DNA from 2 places in the Aneurinibacillus thermoaerophilus genome. Region 1 is predicted to be linked to the other one. Evidence: riboswitches for the same ligand, from Rfam matches in the RefSeq annotation. Region 1 holds a riboswitch; the other holds the start of a gene.

What was found. Region 1 has a riboswitch for cyclic di-AMP ahead of K3F53_RS15615 (C40 family peptidase). Riboswitches for the same ligand answer to the same signal wherever they lie in the genome.
Region 2: another riboswitch for cyclic di-AMP. It lies ahead of K3F53_RS13960 (LysM peptidoglycan-binding domain-containing protein); the one in region 1 lies ahead of K3F53_RS15615 (C40 family peptidase).

The regions. Positions count from the first base shown of each region.
Region 1 covers NZ_CP080764.1:3,022,451-3,027,117, forward strand. Annotated here, with positions in the region: gene yunB (sporulation protein YunB) at 1-598, opposite strand, end outside; gene K3F53_RS15610 (S-layer homology domain-containing protein) at 789-1,409, opposite strand; gene K3F53_RS15615 (C40 family peptidase) at 1,690-2,154, opposite strand; cyclic di-AMP (ydaO/yuaA leader) riboswitch at 2,162-2,293, opposite strand; gene K3F53_RS15620 (MFS transporter) at 2,778-3,971, shown strand; gene K3F53_RS15625 (FAD-dependent thymidylate synthase) at 4,249-4,667, opposite strand, start outside.
Region 2 covers NZ_CP080764.1:2,689,864-2,694,530, forward strand. Annotated here, with positions in the region: gene K3F53_RS13950 (cytochrome ubiquinol oxidase subunit I) at 1-730, opposite strand, end outside; gene K3F53_RS13955 (polysaccharide deacetylase family protein) at 882-1,595, shown strand; cyclic di-AMP (ydaO/yuaA leader) riboswitch at 1,655-1,804, shown strand; gene K3F53_RS13960 (LysM peptidoglycan-binding domain-containing protein) at 1,813-2,604, shown strand; partial or broken gene K3F53_RS13965 (sigma-70 family RNA polymerase sigma factor) at 2,664-2,957, opposite strand; partial or broken gene K3F53_RS19455 (DUF4351 domain-containing protein) at 3,157-3,252, shown strand; gene K3F53_RS13970 (AHH domain-containing protein) at 3,377-4,090, opposite strand; partial or broken gene K3F53_RS13975 (transposase) at 4,128-4,544, opposite strand; partial or broken gene K3F53_RS13980 (helix-turn-helix domain-containing protein) at 4,515-4,667, shown strand, end outside.

The DNA of each region.
Region 1 (4,667 bases):
GGATTTCCATTTTTACAATCGCCGGCTGCGTTGCAAAAGGAATCACAATTTTTACCTTTGTCTGGATAATAATAACAACTGTAATCAATACCATGTTAATGCCTGCTTCTTTCATTCTCGGTTCCAATTCGACATGCACGCTTCCGAATGGTACAAGCGTAAGTGGCAAGTCGGGGCCTAGTTGTGCCAACAAATTGCTCTTCAGCGCCTGACCTAGCGGAAGTGTCTGCGGCACCTCTTCTAAGTTTTTCAACGCATGGGTCACATTTTCCATCGTGTCCAACGCAATACGCGTATATTCATTATGGTTAAAAATGGCGGCCTGGATTTTTCCCTCTTTATCTTCCTTTAGCTGCACAAGTTCTTTAAAGTTAACATCTTTAATTATTTTTTGACCGATAGCATCATGAATCACTTTGGTCGCTAGTTGCTCCGTCCGGATGCGGGCGATTTCACGAATGGCCGGCTCTATATTTTTCTCTATATAGTAGAATGTTTGAAAAGTAAGACCCAAAAAAATCAGGAGGGAAATTAAAAACATATATTTCGAAGGGATCGGGGAACGAACGTTTCTTCCGCGCCATCTCTTCCTTCCCATGTTTCCACCCCCTTGCTGCAATATATGCCCAAAGCCGGCAGTCTAGGACTAAAAGACATTCTATCCAGCACCGCTTTTACCAAAGTGGAGCGAACAGAATAGCTTCTTTGTGGAAAGCGGGAGCAAACAAAAAGCCTGAAAGCACCGCTTTCAGGCCGGAAGAAGTATAACGCCACAAAATATACCAATATTACTTTAGTTTACCATAGAGATATGCGCGCGCTTGTTCAATCAACACAGCCGCTTCTGCGCGTGTAATATATTTAGCTCCACGGAAGGTGTTATCCGTATATCCTTTCATCACTTTCTTGTCTACCAGAGCAGAGACGCTGCCGACCGCCCACACCGGTATTTGATTAAAATCATCAAGCTTTTGCGCGGTGTCGACTTTTGTCACATCCAGTTCTAGCAGACGTGCCATCATAACTGCCGCCTCAAAACGTGTAATGGGCTTATTCGGTGCAAACTTGCCCTGATATCCGGTGACATAACCTGCTTGATAAGCGGAAGCAACTTGCTGATAGAACCATTGATACTTATGCACATCGCTAAAATCAACAATTGCATTTTCATTGAACTTGCCAAACGCCTTGTTGGCCATTGTTACAAATTCTGCGCGGGACACTTGTTTGCCTGGTCTAAACGTTCCGTCTTTATAACCGGACACAATCCCTTCTGCTACTAATTTATCCACTGCGGGTTTCGCCCAGTAAAAGTTGTCGAAGTCTTTGAAGTTGGCCGCGGAAGCTACAGAAACCACACTTAGTGACAAACCCATAGCCAACGCTAGCTTGGTAAATTTTCGTTTCATGATGAAAACCCACCTTTCCCTTACTATTTTCATATAAATAAAGCCTGCTTACGCCGCTTTATTTCTACCAGTAATTTTTTATGTTATCACCATCCAATCTAACGTATCCTGATGGCCTTCGGAAGTTAGCAAACCAGTAAATATATGGTTCCCACTTAATTATTTTCTTCGAGCTAAATAACGTGTTTATGGGGGGCATCCGTAAAAAATTAAAAAACCCCCAACCGTCCTTATGGCAGTTAGGAGTTAATAGCAAGATGTATGTAAATAAATACTCCGCTTATTTCAAGATGCGCTTCGCGCCTACATAACGTTTTCCCCAGTAATATTTATCATTAATATCATTAATAGCAACACCACGGCCGCTGGAAGAATGAATAAATTTCCCGTCTCCAATATACATACCCGCATGTGTTACAGGAGCACGACGGGACGTCTTGAAAAATACCAAATCACCCGTACGTAACTGAGAACGAGAAACCGGTGTTCCTCTCTGATACATAGCAGCTGCCGTACGCGGCAAAGAAATCTTTTCTCTTTTGAAGAGATAATTCAAAAATCCGGAACAGTCAAAACCACTTTTGGTGGTTCCCCCCCACTTATAAGGCGTTCCTATTAAACTTTTTGCTATCTCCACAAGAGAATTTTCGGCTGCGGAAGCTGTACGGGTACCTATAGGCGCAAACAAAGCGCTAAGAGCGATTGTCCCAGAAATCGCAAATATCATAATTTTCTTTTTTTTCATAGCCTAGTTTTACTCCCTTCATGCCTACGAGGTTAGTTGACGGGTTAAGAGGAGAAGGTCTCTTTCCGCTTGCACGGATCCACCCCAAAAATAAATTGTCCCCCGTTCCACGTTACTGTGGATTCGGCAAGTAAAATTTTCTATATAATAGGCCACCTCTTATAATTAAGGAAATCTTTTTCTTTCTATCTCTTTCCACTAACAACGTTTACAGTTTATCGAATTATATCGAAAAAGAGAAGAATTAGAAGAAAAAGTTCACAATTTAGACACATTTTGTTGAATTTTTTTGCAACCTATCGAAATATATCTGTATATTAAGCTGATGTTTACTCGATATGAAAGGAAACGGGGCAAGCAACACGCTGCCACGGTCTATCCGGTATGCCTATCATGTTTGCGCCGTCTCTAGCATAGCAAAATGCGAAGGCTTTCTCTTCATGTTTTCCCCTCCCTTTCCCTCTCGCTCCTGCTCTTTCGATTCACTTTACGCAAACAAAAACCCCTGCTTCCTCTTGGTTAGAAGACACGTTTTCTGACAAAACCATATATATAATGAAAGGACATTCTATCGAGATTATCGTAAAATTACGGTAAAGCATTCTCAAAAAGGAGATGAGCATATGAAAGCTCCCTCGCGAACTGACGTTTCTCCCGCCCTTTGGACCCGGGATTTTATATTGACAACCCTATCGAACCTATTTCTGTTTACCAGCTTTCAAATGTTAATCCCAACGCTTCCTGTATATGTGGAGCAAAGCGGCGGCAACGAATTCTCTATTGGGCTTGTTATCGGGATTTTTACCGTATTCGCTCTGCTTGCTCGCCCGTTCGCCGGAAAAGCACTTGACACGCTCGGCAGGAGAAAAGTAATGGCTATCGGTCTGCTTATTTTCATTCTTTCGGTGGCAGGTTACTACTGGACAACAACCGTATTTCTTATTTTAAGTCTGCGAGTCATTCATGGCATCGGATGGGGAATTGCTACCACCTCCTTCGGAACGGTCGTCTCTGACATTATTCCGGCGCAACGACGTGGAGAAGGCATGGGATACTATGGCCTTTCTTCTACGCTGGCGATGGCGCTTGCACCGCTGTTTGGCATCTGGCTTGTAGAAAAAACCGGCTTCGGAATGCTGTTTTTTGTTTCTACATTGCTTGCTGTGATAAGCTTTCTGCTTTCCCAGATCATTCGCTATCCAGATGTTTCTGTTTTCGTTCCTTCTCCGGAGCCAAAACATCGTAACCGACTCGATGAATGGTTAGAGGTAAAGGCGCTATTTCCTTCATTTCTTGCAATAATGCTCGGGCTTACATATGGCGGGATTGTTACCTTTATTACGCTGTTCGGCAAAGAAGCAGGAATTACAAACGTAGGATGGTTCTTTCTGACTCACGCTCTCATGGTTATGATCGTCCGTCCTGTGGCGGGCAAACTGTTTGATCGGCGTGGACACGTATGGATCCTGCTGCCAGGGGCATTCTTCACAGCTGTAGGATTGCTGTTTTTATCTTATTCCAATAATTTGTTGTCACTTATTCTTGCTTCTGTATTCTACGGCATCGGGTTTGGCGCTATTCAGCCGACCTTACAGGCGTGGACGATTAACAGGGTGGCACCCAACCGGCGTGGCGCCGCCAACGGCACGTTCTTCTCCGGATTTGATCTGGGAATCGGCGCGGGTGCTATGCTGCTCGGCACCATAGCAACGGCAACCAGCTACGCGGTCATGTATCGTATTTCGATTGTATTCATGGGACTGTATCTTATAACATATTCGCTTTATCTGGCTAAGAGTGCAAAAAAAAGCGCCTAGGTTCTCATGTTAAGCAACTTATCCATTCACCTCTTCTTCCCGGGCTTGATTGATTTTTTGCGCGATTTTTCCTTTTGTACTGCAACAAAGCCGTTAAAAAGTGGAAAAGAGCACACAACTATCTTGTGTCTTAAGCGACCAAGATGTTTTGTGTGCTCCGCTTAGAGAACAGCTTTGCGATCGAGTTTACTTTTTAAGCAATTAAGCAACAGAAAGAAGGGAAAGTTCGTGAATAGCGAACGGACAAAACATGTAGCCCAACGCCCTAAGCGCTTTTTTATTTCTTCAAATGCCGATCCATCTCAAATCCAGGCAAAGAATGTTCCATATCATGGAAAATGCGTTCAAGTTGAAAGGCCACGCTGCGAATTTCATCCTGTGCGTATTCTTCCTTACGCAGCGTCACGAAATGGGCCAGTCCGTACATGTTTGCATAAAACGGCAATCGGCGCGCGTTAGCGTTCAAGACAACATATGGCGCGATGCCAATTAAGCCGTTCTCCACCAATTCATTGTACAATCGGTGCGACTCTGCCCGCATAGTCAGCAATGTATTGATGATGCGCTCCGCTTCTGGCGTGCCGGATGCTTCCACTGCTTCTTGTGGAAGAATCAAGCCGTAACGCGTATCCGGAAGTTGAAGTGAAAAGTCGAACGCACGATGCCGGATAATCTGGTGATGACAGCCTTCGGAGC
Region 2 (4,667 bases), 330 kb from region 1:
TTTGCGCCGAATCATGACCGTTCAGCGCCGTGCCAAGAGAAAACAAACCGCCAACGGTAAGAGCCATCATTAACGCTTTGCGGTGAAATAAAAATTCCTTACTTCCCCTGTTACTCTTCAACAATTTAAACGCTGCAATGGAAGCAATCGTAAATGCGCCGGTCATGTAAGCAGACAAAGTAACATGTCCCGCCGATACAAAAAAACTCGGGTTAAAAAATCCAACCCACGGATCCACATCAATCACTTCGCCGTTTTCCATCCTAAAACCGGCGGGCGTTCCCTGAAATGCATGCACATTTGTAATCAGGATCGCGGATGCTGCCGCACCAATCACTACGAATATCATGCTTAGAATGCGCATAGACGCGGACAACCGATCGGCCGCATACACATAAATGGACATGAACAACGCTTCCAACAAAAAAGCGAAAATCTCAATCTGAAACGGAAGAGCAACAACCTTCCCAACGACTTCCATAAAACCAGGCCACAGCAAGGAAAGCTGAACACCCGCAATGGTGCCGGAAGGAATAGCCACCCCGAGAAGCACCGCAAATCCTTTCGTCCAGCGTTGTGCCATAATGCCATAGTCTTTGTCTTTTTTCCACTGGCGCAAAACTTCTGCTGTTAAAATCATCAGCGGAAGCCCCACGCCAAGCGTAGCAAAAATAATATGAAATCCCATTGTCGTCCCAAACAACGCCCGGGCTAGTTGCAAATCATCCACCGTTTTCTGCTCCTCTCATCTGGAATGCTTTCCACTTTAGTATTGTTTTCCTACACGATAAATATTCTGCATGCATTCCCACCCTTTGTAAGCATACCTATCCAAAAACGCGCAAACATTATACATACCATTACATAAAACGGTGAGAGACATGAAAATTGTGAAGCTTTTCGTTAGCTTAATCGCCACATTGTTATGCTGCTGGGCCACTGTGTTTCCAGCAGCGCCAGCAATCTCGAAATCGACTGCTTCCCCTATTTACCATGTTGACACGAAGCGGAAACTCATTGCCCTTACGTTCGACGATGGCCCCCATCCTGTCTATACGGCTAAGTTGCTAAACATTCTTGACAAATATCATGCCAAAGCGACGTTTTTTGTCGTGGGCCAGCGCGCGAAATGGTATCCCCGTGTGATCAGGGACATTAATCGCAGAGGTCATGAAATCGGCAACCATACGTTTACCCACCCGCGTATGAAGAACATAACTACGGCCCGTTTACGTGATGAAATCCGCAAAACCGATCAAGTCATTTACTCGCTAATCGGGAAACACCCGCGCTTCTTTCGTCCACCCGGAGGAGAAGTAACATATACTGTGCTTCTCAGTTCGACAAAACAAAAACATCCGGTCGTCATCTGGTCATACCACCAAGATACGCGCGATTGGGCACATCCGGGGATCGACTACATAGTTAACAAAGTAACAAGTGGAGCCAAACCGGGAGATATTATTCTGTTTCACGACTCCGGTATCGACCAGACGCAAACATTGCTTGCAGTGGAGAAAATCCTTCCTATTCTTTCTAAAAAAGGGTATAAATTCGTAACACTTTCCCATCTTTTACAAGAAAAAGAAAGATAAAACTTTAAGTACTTATAATTACCAGCGATCCTCTTTTGATTTTTGTGTTATGATGTCGGGGTACAAAAAAGCCGAAACTTCTTTAAATAAAGAAGTGCAGGGGATACTCTTTTGGGGTGAATTGCTTATCAAGATACATGGATAAGCATAGGGTAAACTCCTGAACCCGAACCCGGCAACTAACCTTGTAGGCTATCAGGAGAGGAGAGTTTTTTGTATGAAAAAAAGTTTATTTACCGGTTTACTTACATTAACTGCATGCGTAAGCGCCACCAATATAGCCGCCGGTGCAGAGTACAAAGTAAAAAGAAATGATACGCTGTGGAACATTGAAAAGGCTCATCATCTACCTTTCACTTCGCTTCAGGCTGTCAACCCATCCGTTGATCCATTAAACTTGCAAATCGGTTCTACGATCCAATTACCGGACACCTATACAGCCATGGAAGGAGAAACTTTCTGGACCATCGCGAAGAAGCTAAACGTTCCTGTCCAAAAGCTGCAAGCCGCGAATCCAAACGTAGACCCGCAAAATATTCAAGGCGGCACCGTACTTGTGTTGCCAGAAAAGAAACAAGACGATAAAAAGGCACCAAAAAAGAAAGCGAACAAACCAGCGACCGCAATTGCAGCCAACAAAACTTCCGACAGTCCGTCGGTGAAAACGGCCTCTGGTAAAAAGTTTACCTATAAGCGCGTCATTTTTTCAAAAGCAACGGCTTATTCCGCTGCACCTGAAGAAAACGGCGGGTGGGAAGGTGTGGACTACTTCGGCAATAAGCTGAAGGTCGGTACCATCGCGGTCGATCCAGATGTGATTCCGCTTGGAAGCAAAGTGTACATTACAGGCTATTCCTTCCAGGGGCTTCCGAAAGGCGGTATGATCGCACACGCCACCGATATTGGCGGAGCTATTCAAAACAACCGCGTGGATATTTTCGTGCCAGGCTCACCAGAACATGTAAGTAAGTTTGGCGTTCAAAATATAAAAGTTTATGTTTTAAAATAAGAAACAAACCGCCGAAAAATGGGAAAAAATTTTTCGGCGGTTTGTTTTTATATGTTCGATTAATTTTTCACTGCATTCTCGTTTTTGCGGTAAAATTCATGAAACAACTTCAATAAAGCCCTCTTCTCAATCCGCGATACATATGAACGTGAAATGCCAAGCTCACGCGCGATCTCCCGCTGTGTCCGTTCCTCTTCGTTATCCAGCCCGAAGCGGCCAATAATAACTTCTTTTTCCCTATCATCGAGGATATGAATGTGCTGATAAATTTTGTTTTTTTCAATCTTTAGCTGTACCTTATCTTCGACTTCGTTCGCTTCTGTGCCAAGAATATCGATAAGGGATATTTCATTTAACCAAATATGTTGTATGTGTTGTGCGATCAGATCCATATTCGTGTGTGCATTCCCCGACGAAAAATACTGGTGAACCCAACCTTTATCCGGTTCAGATGGATTCAATCTTTTTTATCCAGAATTATCCAAAAAATAAAATACGGAACCCCCTTTAAATACAACTTTATACGTTACAGACTTATCATTATCAATAAAAGTCGAACTGAAACAAAAAAACTGGCGTGACTATATTCAGCAGGACAATCCTATCGCGGCTGCACTGCTAAGCAAAATAAGGTACACTTCCAAAGAATGAGTAGAAGCCAAAAAAAGAATTTCTTCGCATGCTGGTGCAGACCCGGCTTGTATGACACTGTGATATGCTCCCCTTTAAGATGCAGAACTCCCAGTCAAAACGTTTAGTCCGGTATCCACCTCTAAACTACCTTTACTTCTTGAAAGTCGCACCCAATAATCCCATTCTTCTCTATTTCTTCCCTAAACTTTTCTGACACAAATACTGGTATCTCATCCCCTTTTAGTTTAATTATATGATTCCCAGCTACATTCTCTTTAGTCAACGCATATTTTTGTACCGAATATATTTTTTCTCCATCTAGTTCAAAAACACTATCCTTTGAATGTTCAAGACAAAGCGCGTCTACCACATTTATAATATTTGCCACAAAATAACCTTCCAGCGGCTCGTTCGTACACTTGTCTATGATTCTAACAGGGAAATACTGAATATTACCCTTTTCTAAACTGTCTAAAACCCTCTTCAATTTAGACGAAACGACAAACCACCCTAAATTATTCGCTAGGTAGTCTGTTTGCCGTTCCCCCTCGTTCGGGTCATAATAAAAAGTGATTCTTTCGTTCCAACTTTTGAAGAGTTTTCCCTCTTTAAGCTGGTATTGCTCTATCCCATAAGTTTCTTCACAATAACACATAATATCGTCATCCGGATGCCTATCTTGATGCGGAAGCAATTCTTTATTCCAAGCCTCATCCAAATCTAAGCCATACTTTTTCGTAATCGCTTCTATTTGCGGTGTATACTTCTTACTTTTATTAGTTGCATAATGATGTACTTGTTCAGGTTTAGCTTTTGGCGTCCCCTTAGGAAAGTCTAATAAACATGACTTTATAAAAAGAGGGGCAGTTCAGTAACTACCACTCATTATATCAACTTACTTTGCTGTTAGGTATGTCAGGCATGATATAAGCGGTTTTATTCTCCATCATGCCATAGATAATATTGACAAGTCTTCTCATAATGCAAATAAGCGCTTGTTGTTTGGTTTTACCTTCTGCTAGCTTTTTCTGATAATACTCGTAAAACACAGGATTTCGAGGAGTTTTACTACCTTTACAAATATGTATTTGTTGAACAGCCAAGTTATAAAAGATAGTGTATAATTCCCTGTTTCCTTTTTTGCTTTTCTGAATAGTTTCCTTGCCGCCCGAACCCATTCGGACAGGGGCTATTCCTGCGTATCTTGCAAGTTTATCGGAATTAGTGAAACGATGAATATCCCCGATTTCTGCAATGAAAGCGGATGCTGTCACCGTATCAATGCCTGGCATCGTTTCAAGCTGAAAGAAATCCTGAAAGAACGTGGCATTTCTCAACGTGAATTGGCCCGGCTCACAGGGCTGCGCCCAAGCACAGCACCATCAGCCATCTTTGTTCGGACAACGTAGACAGAGTTTATCTCTCCACAT